DNA from 2 places in the Afipia felis ATCC 53690 genome. Region 1 is predicted to be linked to the other one. Evidence: riboswitches for the same ligand, from Rfam matches in the RefSeq annotation. Region 1 holds a riboswitch; the other holds the start of a gene.
What was found. A riboswitch is a leader RNA that binds a small molecule or an ion and turns the genes downstream of it on or off. The one in region 1 is predicted to bind S-adenosylmethionine.
Positions count from the first base shown of each region.

Region 1 (7,679 bases):
GAGCGTTCGGGAAGGAACTCGGGTTCGACGAGGACTTCAATCTGACGGGTGACGGCGCTGTACATTGCTTCAATCGGATGCTTGAGGCTCAATGATAGACCCAAGCGCAAGCAATGGCAAAACGGCCCCGCCGGTTCAGGGCTGTTCTTGATGGCGATCTGTCGTTCAACCGCGGTTCACATTGGGCTGTGCATGGCCTTCGTCTGGCAGAGTGCAAATCGAAGTGAGGTTCCACCGTTGTGGTTTGCGGCTGCTTGCCGAAGCTCTATCTTGCCGATGACTTTCGCGCATTGTCCCTGAACCGTTCGAGCCGATGACAACCCTGACTGCACCAGCGCCCGAACCCAAGGTTGTTCCAAAGGATGTCGGGAAACCCATTCTTCCTGTGGGAACGGGCGAGCGCGAATTGCGGCTTGATCTGTTTCGCGGGCTCGCGCTGTGGCTGATCTTCATCGACCATTTGCCGCCGAACATTCTAACCTGGCTGACCATCCGCAATTACGGCTTCAGCGACGCGACCGAAATCTTCATCTTCATTTCGGGCTACACCGCCGCTTTCGTCTACAGCCGGGCGATGGAGGAGCGCGGCTTCATCATTTCGAGCGCGCGTATCTTCAAGCGGGTCTGGCAGATCTACGTGGCGCACGTCTTTCTGTTCATGATCTATCTCGCCGAGATTTCCTACATCGCGACGAGTTTCGAGAACCCGCTTTATTCGGAGGAAATGGGAATTCTCGATTTCCTCAAACACCCGGACGTCACCATCATCCAGGCGCTGCTATTGAAGTTCAAGCCGGTCAACATGGATGTATTGCCGCTCTATATCGTGCTGATGCTGTTCCTGCCGTTCACGCTCTGGCTGATGCGCCGCATACCCGATGTCACGTTGGCGCTGGCGGTCTTTCTCTATGCGCTGACCTGGCAATTCGGCTTTGCGCTGCCGGCCTATCCGCACGGCGTGTGGGTGTTCAATCCATTTGCATGGCAGCTGCTGTTCGTGTTCGGCGCATGGTGCGCGCTAGGTGGGGCGCGGCGGATGGCGCCGATCCTCGCCTCGCGGGTCACGTTCGTGCTGGCGGTGGCCTATCTTCTGTTTGCTTTCTACGTGACGCTGACCTGGCATGTTCCCCAGCTCCACGGCTATCTGCCGGGCTGGCTGGAAAGCTGGATGTATCCGATCAACAAAACCGACCTCGATGTGCTGCGGTTTGCCCATTTTCTGGCCCTCGCGGCGGTCGTCGTCCGTTACCTGCCAAAGGACTGGCCTGGGCTGAAATCGCCATGGCTGCGGCCGATCATCCTGTGCGGGCAGCATTCGCTGGAAATCTTCTGCATCGGCGTGTTCCTCGCCTTCGCCGGGCATTTTGTCCTGGCGGAAACCTCAGGTGGGGCCGGGCTGCATTTCGTCATTAGTATGACCGGTCTGGTCATCATGTCCTGCGCCGCATGGCTTTTGTCATGGTACAAGGCGGAGGTGAGCAAGAGCGGCAAGCGGCCCGCGATCGCGGTCAGCGCCGATCTGGTCGGGAGCAGTTGATGAGGACCATGCGGATCGCGGGAATGGCGATTCTGGCGTGGCTGGCGGTGACGCCGGCCGTGGCCGACGACGCCCATTTCTGTTCCGTGCCGGCCTATCTGCTCAGCACCGATGCGACCCTGACGAACGTCCAGGAGGCCTTCAAGACGCGCGCTCCCATTCGCGTGCTGGTCATCGGCAGCCGTTCCTCCGTGCTGAGTGGGCCGGACGGTGCCGCAAACTCCTATCCGGCGCGCTTCGAGGCGGCCCTCCGTAGCAAGCTTCCGGGTATCGAGATCAGCGTGACGACCGACCTCCATCCCAAGGAGACGGCCGCCGATGTCGCTGCGAAGATCGACAAGATCATGCAGGATCGGAAGCCGACGCTGGTGGTGTGGCAGACCGGGACCGTCGACGCGATGCGCGCGGTCGATCCGGACGATTTTCGTACCGCGCTCGATACCGGTCTCGCTGCCCTGCAAAAGACGGATGCGGACGTGATCCTGATGAACCTGCAATACAGCCCGCGCATGGAAACAGTACTGGCGGCTACCACTTACAACGACACGCTGCGCGTGGTGGCGCAGGAACACGGTGCGCCGCTGTTCGACCGTTTTGCGATCATGCGCGCCTGGAGCGAGGCGGGCGATTTCGACCTGTTCGCACAGGCGCACAGCATCGGCGTCGCCGCGCGGGTGCATGATTGCCTCGGGCGCGCGTTGTCCAAGCTTGTGATCGAGGCGGCTCACATCAACCCTTCCGAGCTCGGGGTACGCTGACGATGTATCGGCGCGGTACCAGGCTGCTCGCTGCGGCAGGGCTTCTCGGGGTGCTTGCGGGCGCGCCGTGTCTCGCTGCGGGCGAGACCTCGGCAAGCCAGCCGGAAACGCAGCCAACTGCCGATGCGGCTCCGGCCAAGCCCGGCCTGACCGGCAAGGCGATCGAAGCGGCGCGGAATGCCGCGAGCCGGGCCGGCGATATCCTTACGCGCATTCCATGCTTGCCGCCGAAAGGCGCAGGTGCGGTCTCCGCCTCGCTGCCTCGCGTGGCGCGCAAGCTCAACGCGGGAGAACCGATCACCGTCGTGGCGCTGGGATCGTCATCAACCGCGGGCTACGGCACGACATCGTCCACCTACACCTATCCGAGCCGCCTCGCCGAACAGCTTCGGCGGAAATATCCCCGGGCGCGCATCAGCGTCATCAATCGGGGCATGGGCGGTCAGGAGGTGCCGCAGATGGTCCAGCGCCTGCAATCGAGCGTGCTCGATTCCAATCCTGACCTCGTGATCTGGCAGCTCGGCACCAACACAGTGGTGCGCGGCGAGGATTCCTCAGGCGTCGCATCGATGGTGGAGGCCGGCGTCGCCAAGATACAGGCCACCGGTGCCGACGTGGTGCTGATCGATCCGCAATACGTGCCCGCCGTGACCGCGAAGAAGGAAGGCGCCAACAAGATGGTGCAACTGATCCGCGATGTTGGACGGCTGCGTCATGTTTCGGTCTTCCCGCGCTTCGAGGTGATGCGGCAATGGCATGAGGACGAGAAACTGCCGTTCGAAAGCTTCTCGATTTCCGACGGACTGCACTTGAACGATTGGGGCTATGCCTGTTTCGCCCAGTTGCTCGGCGACACCATCATCAAATCGGTCGACCAGGCCAGGGCCGAACCGGGGGCCGAGAGGCCGGGAAGCGTGATGAGCCTTCGACCAATGTGACGCGAATGAAAAAGCCCGCCGGAATGGCGGGCTTTTTGTTGTCCGGCGAGGAGTGCCGCTTACACTTTCTCCAGCGCGCCCTGCGCGTCCTCGATCAGGTCGTCGACGTGTTCGAGGCCGACCGAGAGACGGATGAAGCCGTCGCTGATGCCGAGTTCGGCGCGTTCTTCCGGCGTCAGACGCTGATGCGTTGTGGTGGCGGGATGGGTGACGATGCTCTTGGAGTCGCCGAGATTGTTGGAGATGCACGCGACCTGAAAAGCGTTCAAGGCGCGGAATGCGCCCGCCTTGCCGCCCTTCACCTCGAAACCGATCATGGTCGAGCCGGCGCGCATCTGCTTCTTGATGATATCGGCCTGCGGATGATCGGCGCGGCCCGGATAGATCAGCCGTGTCACTTTCGGATGCGCGGCGAGCACGTCGGCGATCTTGCCCGCGCTTTCGGTCTGCGCCTTGACGCGCACTCCCAGCGTCTCCAGTCCCTTCAGCAGCACCCACGCATTGAACGGCGACATCGAAGGTCCGGTCTGTCGGAAGAAATTATGGATGTGCTCCATGATGAATTGCTCCGACGACAGGATAATGCCGCCGAGACAGCGGCCCTGTCCGTCAATGTGCTTGGTCGCCGAATAAACCACCACGTCGGCGCCGAGCTCGAGCGGACTCTGCCAAAGCGGCGTCGCGAACACATTGTCCACCACGAGACGCGCGCCGCCCTGATGGGCGATATCGGCGACTGCGGCGATGTCGACAACTTCGAGCGTCGGGTTGGTCGGACTTTCGAGGAACAGGGTTTTGGTGTTGGGGCGCATCGCCTTGCGCCACGCATCGAGATCGCGGCCGTCCACCAGCGTGGAGGTGATGCCGTAGCGCGGCAGCAGCGTTTCGATGACGTAGCGGCAGGAGCCGAACAGCGCCTTTGCAGCGACGACGTGATCTCCGGCCTGAAGCGGCGCGAGCATCGCGGTGGTCATCGCCGCCATGCCGGTCGCGAAAGCGCGCCCGGCTTCGGCGCCTTCAAGTGCTGCCATGCGGCGCTCGAACATCGCCACGGTTGGGTTGGAGAAGCGCGAATAGATGAAGCCGGGAAGATCGCCCTTGAAGCGCGCCTCGCATTCCTCAGCGCTCTTGTAGACGAACCCCTGCGTCAGAAACAGCGACTCCGACATCTCGCCGAATTCGGAGCGGATCGTTCCGGCATGGACGAGGCGGGTTTCGGGGCGGTAGCGGGACAGATCAGGGGCGCTTTTTGCGTCGGACATTATGGACCTCCAATGGCGTCCCGCCAGGCAGCGAGGCGCACAAAAAAACCGGCCTGGAAAAAATCCAACAGCCGGGGGCGCAAGGTCCGCGGCCTGTTTAGCGACTTATTTTACGTGGCTGCAAGCCGGCCGGCCCAAATCACCACGGGATAAGTCTGAGGCTTAATCCGCACGGCTCTTTCCGTCAAGCAACCCATCGGATAACGGGGTAGGGTTCTATGCATAGCTCAATCCTGAGGGGACCGGATTTGGCCTTCTCTCTCCCAGCCAACGCCAACGGTATTCTGCCCGATCGCATGATCGCGGCCATGGAAGAAGACGGCCTGATTCTGCCCGCATTTCCGTTCGTGGAGAGCCAGATCCAACCGGCGAGCCTCGATCTGCGTCTGGGCGAGGTGGCTTACCGGGTACGGGCCAGCTTTTTGCCCGGCCCGGACACCACGGTCGCCGAGCGCATCGACGAATTGAAACTGCACGAGGTCGATCTGTCCGACGGCGCGGTACTCGAAACCAATTGCGTTTATATTGTGCCGCTGCTTGAGAGCCTCGCGCTGCCGCCTTCGATTCTGGCGTCGGCCAATCCGAAGAGCTCGACCGGACGTCTCGATGTCTTCACCCGCGTGATCGCGGACGGCACGCGTCGTTTCGACATGATCGGCGCGGGCTATCATGGCCCACTCTATGCCGAGATCAGTCCGAAAACATTTCCGGTTCTGCTGCGTCAGGGATCGCGCCTGTCGCAGATCCGCTTCCGCACCGGCGCGCCGCTGCTCGACAATGACGAACTCGAGGCGCTGCATCAGAGCGAGCGTCTCGTCGATTGCGAGAACGCCGATCTCACCGGCGGTGTCGCGGTCAGCGTCGATCTGTCGGGCGAGGGCTCGGACGGGTTTGTCGGCTATCGCGCCAAGCGCCACACCGGCGTCGTCGATATCGACCGGCGCGGCGGCTATGCGGTGGAGGATTTCTGGGAGCCGATCCAGGCCCGGCCGGACCGCAGCCTGATTCTCGATCCCGGCGAGTTCTACATTCTCGCGTCAAAGGAAGCGGTGCAGGTGCCGCCGAACTACGCTGCCGAGATGGTACCGTTCGATCCGCTGGTCGGCGAATTCCGCGTTCACTATGCGGGCTTCTTTGATCCCGGCTTCGGCCACGCGGGCGCGGGCGGACAGGGATCCCGCGCGGTGCTCGAGGTGCGCTCGCGTGAAGTGCCCTTCATTCTCGAGCACGGCCAGATCGTCGGCCGCCTCGTCTATGAGAAGATGCTGGCGTTGCCGGATACGCTGTACGGCACCCGCATCGCCTCGAACTATCAGGGGCAGGGGCTGAAGCTCTCCAAACATTTCCGCGCGCCCACCTGACGCCGTTTGGTTAACGTCGCCGTCGTCTCATTGTTGTCACGTTTGCAATTGTCGCGTTTGCAAAATGCGAGCGGTTGGGCGATGGTGGAACGGACTTCGCGGGCGTAGTTCAATGGTAGAACGGCAGCTTCCCAAGCTGCATACGAGGGTTCGATTCCCTTCGCCCGCTCCAGTCTCTCATTGTGTTCCCGCCGTGATGCTTTAGTCACGCAGTTCCCGCGAACTGCATCCACAGTGCAACACCACATCGAAATCATTCGCGCTTGAGCGCATCGATCTGGACAAAACTCCGGACTCGCAACACGCTGTCGATGCCTTGGTGACACAGCCAAATTTGGCGACGCAGCCGGGTGGGGGACGCGACGATGAGATTCGTGACCGGATTGTTGGCGGGCGTGTTGCTGCTGGCTGGATTGACCGCGAGCCATGCGGTGGTCCGCATCTCTGATGATCGCGGCGGGCGCATCGGCACCTATGTCGACAAATACCAGAGCATCCGTACCTCCGGCGACACGGTCGTGATCGACGGTTTGTGCGCGTCCGCCTGCACCATCGTGCTCGGCGCTGTTCCGCATGATCGCATCTGCGTCACATCGCGCGCCAGCCTCGGCTTCCACGCCGCGTGGGACCCGGGCGCGGGTGGCCGTCCGGTCACCAACGTCGAGGCCACCCACATGCTCTACCGGATGTATCCGGCCTCGATCCGACGCTGGATCGCGCGGCATGGTGGGTTGAAGCCACGGATGATTTTCCTGCGCGGACAACAGCTGACGTCGATGTACAAACCCTGCTACATGGACGCTCACGCTTCCGCGGCGGTTCGCTGACGCTGCGACAGCGGCATCTTGCCTCGCCATGATGTGATCGCTGCATGCCTCATGCGCGGGCGGTTTGCTTGCCCATGAGGTCTTTCATGGCTATCTGAACGGGAACAGCATCTCCGCTGTCAGGATTCCAATTCTTCAGGTTCCTATGGCAACAAGTTCAACGCGGCCGGGCGTCGTCATTGCCGCCTTCGTCGTCAGCCTTGCAATCGGGTTGATGGGTGTTCTTTTTCTGGTCGGCGGATTTCGGACCAGCACGCCCGCTTCGTCGATCGGCGGTCCTTTTCAGTTGACGGACCAGACCGGCGCGACCGTCACGGAGAAGAACCTGCAGGGCAAGCCGACGCTGATGTTCTTCGGCTATACCCATTGCCCGGATATCTGTCCGACCTCGCTGTTCGAAATGTCGGAGGTGCTGCGCGCGATGGGGCCGGATGCCAATCGCGTCAACGCCTATTTCATCTCGGTCGATCCGGAACGCGATACGCCGACGGTGATGAAGGAATATCTGCAGAGCTTCGATCCGCACCTTAAAGGTCTCTCCGGTTCGTCCGAGGCGGTGGCCAAGGTGGTCAAGGAATATCGCGTTTATGCGAAGAAGATTCCCTTGAAGGACGGCGATTACACCATGGACCACACGGCTGCGGTCTATCTCTTGGATCGCGAAGGCCGCTTTGTCGTGCCGTTCAACCTGAAGCAGACGCCGCAACAGGCAGCCGCCGATCTCAAGCGCTATTTCTGACCGCTCGTCATTGTGCGTGCTGCGAGGCGCGAATGTTGCGCGAGGCCGTGTTCGGTCTTTTCCCAGTGATACGGATCGCGGATGAGTTGCAGCAGCGCCCGCCAGGCCGCAGCCGAAAGACACGCCCAATAGAACGGCGTCAGCAGCAGTACCCAGGCATGATGCAGAAGCCTTCGGCGCGCGAGGCCGATCAGCGACACGACCACGGTTGAAAGATAGCCTGCGGCAATAGTTGCAAAATGTAACTCGACGAACGG
Region 1 covers NZ_KB375270.1:2,454,071-2,461,749, reverse strand. Annotated here, with positions in the region: gene apaG (Co2+/Mg2+ efflux protein ApaG) at 1-65, opposite strand, end outside; gene HMPREF9697_RS11635 (OpgC domain-containing protein) at 314-1,537, shown strand; gene HMPREF9697_RS11630 (SGNH/GDSL hydrolase family protein) at 1,537-2,295, shown strand; gene HMPREF9697_RS11625 (SGNH/GDSL hydrolase family protein) at 2,298-3,233, shown strand; gene HMPREF9697_RS11620 (O-succinylhomoserine sulfhydrylase) at 3,293-4,495, opposite strand; SAM riboswitch at 4,572-4,651, opposite strand; gene HMPREF9697_RS11615 (2'-deoxycytidine 5'-triphosphate deaminase) at 4,714-5,856, shown strand; tRNA gene HMPREF9697_RS11610 (tRNA-Gly) at 5,955-6,028, shown strand; gene HMPREF9697_RS11605 (PCRF domain-containing protein) at 6,222-6,683, shown strand; gene HMPREF9697_RS11600 (SCO family protein) at 6,829-7,422, shown strand; gene HMPREF9697_RS11595 (glycosyltransferase family 2 protein) at 7,413-7,679, opposite strand, start outside.

Region 2 (7,679 bases), 1.1 Mb from region 1:
GCGCAGATAATCGAGCGTGACCTTGCGGTTGACCTCGGCGACCCGAAACACGGTCCCCTGGCAGGTGCCGCCGCGATCAAGCCCGAGCACGAGGCCGGGCCGCTCCGCCGTTCCGCGGTGATGGTGAGAAAAAACGCACAGCGCGCGGTGTTCACCGATCAGGCGGGCGGGAAACTCGGCGGTGTATGCGAAGCCGGGACGCCACATCAGCGATCCATAACCGAACACCCACAGGTCGCCCTGGGGCAGATCTTCCTCGGGAATGGGTCTTATCGCCATGAATCGCGCCTTCTGCGGTGAATCATCATCTCTGTTCGGCTGGACTTCAAGGCCTAACGCGGCGATGACTACCTTTCATCCGCCGGATTTGAATGCTTCTGGGACTGTTCATGATGACCTACGCCGAACCACGCGCACCTTTGCCTCGCCGCCGCCGGCTGTGGCCGGTTTTTGTTCCGTCCGCGCTGCTCCTGCTTGCGGCCATCGGCTGGAGCGGGTTCTGGTTCTATGCCGCCAATCAGGTCGACGTGCAGTTTAAGGGATGGCAGGAGCGCGAGGCCAAATCAGGGCGCGTCTACGATTGTTCGCGGCGCGAGGTCGGCGGCTTTCCGTTCCGTTTCGAGGTGCGCTGCGCCGATCCGACGATCTCGCTGACGGCGCAGACCGCCCAGCAATTCGCCACCAAGACGCCGCTGACGGCGAAACTGAGTGAAATCCTCGCCGTTGCCCAGATCTACGATCCCACCCGTGTGATCGCGGAATTCAAGGGGCCGGTCACGGTCAGTGAAACCGGGCAACAGCCGTTCGCAACCGCCAACTGGAGCCTCGGTCACGCCAGCGCCGCAGGTCTGCCGACGCTGCCCAAACGCATTTCCATGGAGTTCAACGATCCTGTCATCGAGCGGATCGTGTCGGGGGTGACTGCGCCGTTCTTCAGTGCCAAGCACGCGGAGTGGCACGTCCGGCTCGTCGAGGGTGAGCTCAACGATCATCCGGTGATCGAAAGCGTGCTGCGCAGCGAGGGTGCGAGCGTGCAGGGTGTCCATCCCGTGCTGGAGGCGCCATTCGACGAGACGGTTCATGTGAAGCTGCGGGGGCTCAACGATTTCGCGCCGAAGTCATGGCCGGAGCGGTTTCGTGAGATCCAGGCCAATGGCGGCGGCATCGATGTTACCGAATCGCGCATTCAGCAGGGCGATACAGTCGCAGTGGCTGCGGGCACGCTCAGCCTGACGCCAAGCGGTCATCTCGACGGCCAGTTGCAGATGACGATTGCGGGCTTCGAGAAAATCGTTCCGGCGCTCGGTCTTGAGAAGGCTCTCGCCGAAGGCGCGCCGCCATCGAATGTCGCGCCGGGCGTCTCGACGCAGGAGGTCAACAAGGTGATCGATTCGCTCGACCGGATCATTCCGGGTCTCGGCAAGGTCGCGCGTAAGAACGCCAATGCGGGACTGATCGCAGGGCTCAACCTGATCGGCCAGCAGACGACGCTCGAGGGCCGCCCAGCGCGCGCGATCACACTGCGCTTCATGGATGGCGCGCTTCTGCTCGGGCCGCTGCGCGTGGCGCAGACCCCGGCGCTGTTCTAGGCCGCAAAATTATTTCGACGGCGCCGGCGCGGCCGGTTTGGAATCCTGCGGCAGCTTTTCCAGCGGGCGACCGAAATTGGCGCCGGATGAATCCTGCCCAAGGTTGACGATGCCGCGGCGGATCGCCCGCGTGCGGGTGAAATGGTCGAACAAGGCCTCACCGTCACCATGGCGGATCGCGCGGGTGAGCTTCGACAGATCCTCCTGGAACGTACCAAGCATCTCCAGCACCGCATCCTTGTTGGCGAGGAAGATGTCGCGCCACATGGTCGGATCGGAAGCTGCGATGCGGGTAAAGTCGCGGAAGCCGCCCGCAGAGAATTTCAGCACCTCCGCCTCCGTCACCTTCTCCATGTCCTCGGCGGTGCCGACGATGGTGTAGGCGATCAGATGTGGCAAATGGCTTGTTACCGCGAGCACCATGTCGTGGTGATCGGGCGACATCGTCTCGACGTTGGCGCCGATGGTGCGCCAGAGCGTTGCGAGCTTTTCGACCGCGGCCGTGTCCGCGTCCGGCAGCGGCGTCAGAATGCACCAGCGATTGATGAAGAGTTCGGCAAAGCCGGAGTCGGGACCGGAGTCCTCGGTGCCAGCGACAGGATGCCCCGGCACAAGGTGAACGGTGTTGGGCAGATGCTTCGCCATGTCACGCGACACCGGCCCTTTGACGGAGCCGACATCGGAGATGATGGCGCCTGCCTTGAGATGTGGCGCGATTTCGGCGGCGACGTCACCACATTTTCCGACAGGCACGCAGACGATGACGAGATCGGAATCCTTCACCGCCTCGAGATTGTTCTGCGCCACGCGGTCGCCCAGTCCGATCTCGGCGGCACGTGTGCGGATAGCGGCGGCCGCATCCGTCACGACCAGTTCGTTGGCGAGGCGCAGCTGCTTGATCGCGCGCGCGATCGACGAGCCGATATGACCAAGCCCGATGATGGTGATGCGATTGAACTGGATCGTGCTCAATTTGACCCCATGAATTCGCGCAGGGCCTCGACCACGAGGTGGTTGGCTTCCTCGGTTCCGACGCTCAGTCGCAGTGCTTGCGGCAGCTTGTAAGCCGTGACCGCGCGCAGGATCAGCCCGCGCTTGGTGAGGAAAGCGTCGGCATCCGCCGCAGTCTTGCCCGGCGTGGTGGGAAAGTGGATCAGAATGAAATTCGCCGCGCTCGGCGTCACGGTGAGGCCGAGCCGCGCGACTTCATCGGTCAGCCAGGCGCGCCATTTTTCATTATGCGCCTGCGCCGCCCGATAGTGTTCGGTGTCGGCGAGCGAGGCGATAGCCGCCTGCATCGCGGGGCCGTTGGCGTTGAACGGATCGCGCACGCGGTTCACCACGTCGATCAGGTGCGACGGCCCGAAGATGAAGCCGAGGCGCACGGCGGCAAGGCCGTGAATCTTCGAGAAGGTCCGCGCCATCACTGTGTTGTCGGTCGCCTTCACGAGTTCGACGCCTGCTTCGTAATCGGCATTCGAGCAGAAATCGGCGTAGGCGGCATCCAGCACCAGCAGCACCTGCGGCGGCAGCTTTTCGCGCAGCCGCTTCACCTCGGCGGCGGTCACGTAGGTGCCGGTCGGGTTGTTCGGATTGGCGAGCCAGACGATCTTCGTGCGCGGCGTGACGGCCGCGAGTATCGCATCGACATCGGCGGTAAGGTTCTTCTCGGCCGCAACGACGTTGGTCGCGCCATTGCTCATGGTCGCGATCGGATAGAGCAGGAAGCCGTGGGTGGTGTGAATCGCCTCGTCGCCTGGACCGAGATAGATGTTGGCGATGGTGTGCAGCAGTTCGCCCGAGCCGACGCCGCAAACGACGTTGGCAGGATCAATATTGAAGCTACTACCAATCGCCTCGCGTAAAAGCCGCGCCGAGCCGTCCGGGTAGATTTCCAGTCCGCCCGCAGTCCGGCTGAACGCCTCTACCGCCTTCGGTGAAGGGCCGAGCGCCGCCTCGTTCGCCGACAGCTTGAACACGCGCCCATGTACGCCGGCGCCGCTTTTGCCGGGGACGTAGGGCGCGATATCAAGGATGCCGGGTTTCGGCACGGGGCGGGACATTATTGGCTCCAAAGAATTCAAGGCGCGGCGGTGCCGGGCGTGGGCACCCTATAGCGCGTTGCGTGGCCGCCGACGAGGGTGGAAGAGCGCACGGATGCGCCGGCATCCGTCAAGGCAGATATGATCTTTTCGACCCCGTCGGTGTGAGCGACTGAGACTAGCAAGGCCGCATTGCCCGACGGGTTATCCGCAACCGCCAGCACGTCGGACAGCGGGGAGAGGGCGCGGGCCGCGGCCGGGCTCCAGCCGCTGACATGCAGGCTCCAGGTCTCGATTTCGGTGACGAGCGCATCGTCCGCCACGCGGGAGATCACGAACACCGGCATCGCGGCCGGATGGTCGGCACGCTCAATAAAAGGCAATCGCGCAATGATTTTCGGTGAGCCTGGCTGTTCGAGCGCGCTCCACCACGGCGTCTGGCTCGATGTTGCCGACACCAGCGCGAGGTCGCCGCGCGATTTCGCTACGGCGTCGACGGCGGCGCCTGCATTGAAATGAGCGAGAAACGGCACGGTGAATCCGAAATGGAAGCGTGCGCTGTCGCGCATCGCGCTATCGCCTGATGACAGATCGGCATGAACGGAGAACGGCGCTTGCACGTAAGTGAAGGTCGAGATGATGACGCGCCAGATGCTCTCCACCGTATCAAGCGGCAGAATGCCGTGATGGCGCGTTGCGAGACGACGCATCATGTCTGCCTCGCGCGCGGGCCGAAATGCGGAGCCGACCTCCTGAGTCTGCTTCACGCGGATCAGGCGGTCGATGATGTCACCGCGCCGCATGAGGAGCGTGTGCACCTGCTCGTCGATCGTATCGATCTCTTGGCGCAGATCCTGAAGGGAGACGGATGAAGGTGTATCTGACATGAGAACAGCTTTCGCAACGATGCGTTCTGATTAGGAAAGACGGTGCCTGAAAGCAAAGAAAACCTTCATGCTTAATGCAGTTTGGTTTCCGCTGGCGTCTTGACGGGCCTCGGGTGCAGGACTATTTTTCCCTTGTTCCGTGGTCATTTGAGCCGGCCGGCTTGCAGCCACGTTAAAGAATTCGCTAAACAGGCCGGGGACATCTGGATCCCGGCCGAACGATTTGGTTCAGGCCGGTTTTTTTGGGCCTGAAGGTCTGGAGATACGATGTCCGATGTTGCGAGCCGACAACCGGCCGGCAAAAAGACCATTCTCAGCGAGGAGCGCGCGCGCGAGGCGGACCATCCGTCGTCGCAGCTTGTTGTGTTCGGCGTCGACAAGCCGCTGCATCTTGATTGCGGCGTCGATCTCTCCCCTTTTCAGATCGCCTATCAAAGCTACGGCACTCTCAACAGCGACCGCTCCAACGCGATCCTGATCTGTCACGCGCTCACCGGCGATCAACACGTGTTCAACACGCATCCTGTCACCGGCAAGCCGGGCTGGTGGCAGACGATGGTGGGACCGGGCAAGCCGATCGATACCGACCGCTATTTCGTGATCTGCTCGAATGTCGTCGGCGGCTGCATGGGCTCGACCGGGCCGTCCTCGACCAATCCCGCAACCGGCAAGCCGTGGGGGCTGGATTTTCCTGTCATCACCATTCCAGACATCGTGCGCGCTCAGGCGATGCTGATCGATCATCTGGGCATCACCAAATTGTTCGCCGTGGTCGGCGGCTCGATGGGTGGCATGCAGACGCTGCAATGGGCAACGGCCTATCCCGAACGGGTGTTTGCGGTGCTTGCGATTGCTTGCGGCGCGCGCCACTCGGCGCAGAATATCGCCTTCCACGAACTCGGCCGTCAGGCGGTGATGGCCGATCCTGACTGGCGACAGGGACGATATTTCGAGCACGGCACGCATCCGCGCCGTGGCCTCGGCGTCGCGCGCATGGCCGCGCATATCACTTATCTGTCGGATGCAGCGCTGCATCGCAAGTTCGGACGCCGCCTGCAGAACCGCGACGAGCCGACCTTCTCGTTCGATGCCGATTTCGAGGTGGAGAGCTATCTGCGTCATCAGGGCTCGTCCTTCGTCGAGCGCTTCGACGCCAATTCCTATCTCTATCTGACCCGCGCGATGGATTATTTCGATATCGCGGCGGATCATGACGGTGTGCTGGCATCGGCGTTTCTGGGCATCAGAACTCGCTTCTGCGTCGTCTCGTTCACCAGCGACTGGCTGTTTCCAAGCTCGGAGGCGCGCGCCGTGGTGCATGCGCTGAACGCGAGCAGCGCGCGCGTCTCCTTCGCTGAAATCACCACCGACAAGGGACACGATGCATTTCTGCTCGACGAGCCAGAATTCTTCGCGATCTCGCGCGCATTCCTGGAATCGGCCGCGAGTACGCATGGCCTGAATACGGTGAGTTGATATGAACGCGCCCGAATTGTTCCGCCCGACAGCGCAACTTCCGAAGATCGACGGCGTTCGCGGCGATCATCTGCTGGTCGCCGAGATGGTCCCGCCGGGCTCCAAGGTGCTTGATGTCGGCTGTGGCGAAGGCGACCTGCTGCAACTGCTGGAAGCACGCGGCATCGATGGGCGCGGCATCGAACTGTCGCGCGAGGGTGTGAATAGTTGTGTAGCCAAGGGCCTTGCGGTGGTGCAGGGCGACGCCGACACCGACCTCGACAATTATCCCGACGATTCGTTCGACTATGTGATCCTGTCGCAGACGCTGCAGGCGACGCGGCAGCCGCGCAAGGTGCTGGAGAATCTCCTGCGCATCGGCAGCCGCGCCATCGTCTCGTTTCCGAATTTCGGTTACTGGCGGATGCGGCTGCAATTGCTGATCAAGGGTCAGATGCCACGTACCGAGAACCTGCCGGCGACGTGGTACGATACGCCGAACATTCATTTCTGCACCATCAAGGATTTCGTCCAGCTTTGCGACGAGATCAATGTTGGGATGGAACGTGCGGTCGCACTGGACCTTAACGGAAGGCCCTTGCGGCTCAATGCGCCGTGGTGGTTCTGGAATATGTTCGGCGAACAAGGTGTGTTTCTGCTCACCCGGCGCAGTTAATCTACGCGGCAAAAACAGGGTATTTCCGCGATTCTTCCGATTTTGATCGCTGGAAGTGACCACAGCATGCTCGTGTAGCGAATACCTGCCATGCACGCGTGAATCGTGCCGTTTTCTCGCCACATCGAAAGGGGTCTTACGCGCCATGTCGCGCTGCGTGCGCGCAAGTATGCGTAAGGAACCTTCGAAGAATGAAACGACCAACTACTCGTCCGCCGTTGCGTCTCGCAGCTTTCGTCATGTGCACCGTTGCGGTTGCGGCGTTCTCCAATCCGGCTGAGGCGCGTCCGCGTCATCACGCCAGGCATCACGTCAGCCACCATCACAGCTACAAGCATCACGCTCATCGCCATGTGCGCCACAGCGCGCGCTGGGGTGCCTTCCGTGCACAGGCGCAGCAGTTCGGCGAGACCAACGCATCGATGGATTCCTCCGGCGGTTTTGGTGGTGGCTTCGGTGGCTCCAGCGTCGTGGCGGAAGCCCGCAGCTATATCGGCAGCGGCAATCCCACCAACCGTGCTCGTCTGTGGTGCGCTCGCTTCATGAACATGGTTTTGCAGAAGACCGGCCATAAGGGCACAGGCTCGGATATGGCCAGCTCGTTCGCCCGTTACGGTCATCGCGTTTCGGGTCCGCAGGTCGGCGCGATCGCAGTGATGAGCCGTCGCGGTGGCGGCCATGTCGGTGTCGTCAGCGGCATCGATGCCAAGGGCAATCCGATCATCATCTCCGGCAACCACGGTCACCGTGTTGCCGAGGCGACCTATTCGCGCGGGCGCGTCTACGCCTATGTGATGCCGTCCAGCTAAAGAATATCGATCGTGTCGCCGGGAGCCACATCGCCCCCGGCGACGACCTCCGCATAGATGCCGCAATGGGTGTGATCGAAACGGTCCATCAGCGTCTGCGGAATGTTCATGTCTCTCTCCGCGGTGACGGGGTCGACATTGGTCGCGGCGCAACGCACGATGTTGCGTGTGACGCGCAGCCGGACATCACCGGCGCGGATTTCCCTTCCCATCAAATCAAG
Region 2 covers NZ_KB375270.1:3,519,886-3,527,564, forward strand. Annotated here, with positions in the region: gene HMPREF9697_RS16820 (gamma-glutamylcyclotransferase) at 1-279, opposite strand, end outside; gene HMPREF9697_RS16825 (DUF2125 domain-containing protein) at 372-1,589, shown strand; gene HMPREF9697_RS16830 (prephenate/arogenate dehydrogenase family protein) at 1,599-2,561, opposite strand; gene hisC (histidinol-phosphate transaminase) at 2,558-3,652, opposite strand; gene HMPREF9697_RS16840 (chorismate mutase) at 3,670-4,518, opposite strand; SAM riboswitch at 4,648-4,727, shown strand; gene metX (homoserine O-acetyltransferase MetX) at 4,786-5,994, shown strand; gene metW (methionine biosynthesis protein MetW) at 5,996-6,649, shown strand; gene HMPREF9697_RS16855 (TIGR02594 family protein) at 6,841-7,458, shown strand; gene HMPREF9697_RS16860 (MOSC domain-containing protein) at 7,455-7,679, opposite strand, start outside.
Region 2: it holds a riboswitch for S-adenosylmethionine, as region 1 does, so the genes downstream of both, metX (homoserine O-acetyltransferase MetX) here and HMPREF9697_RS11620 (O-succinylhomoserine sulfhydrylase) in region 1, are expected to answer to the same signal.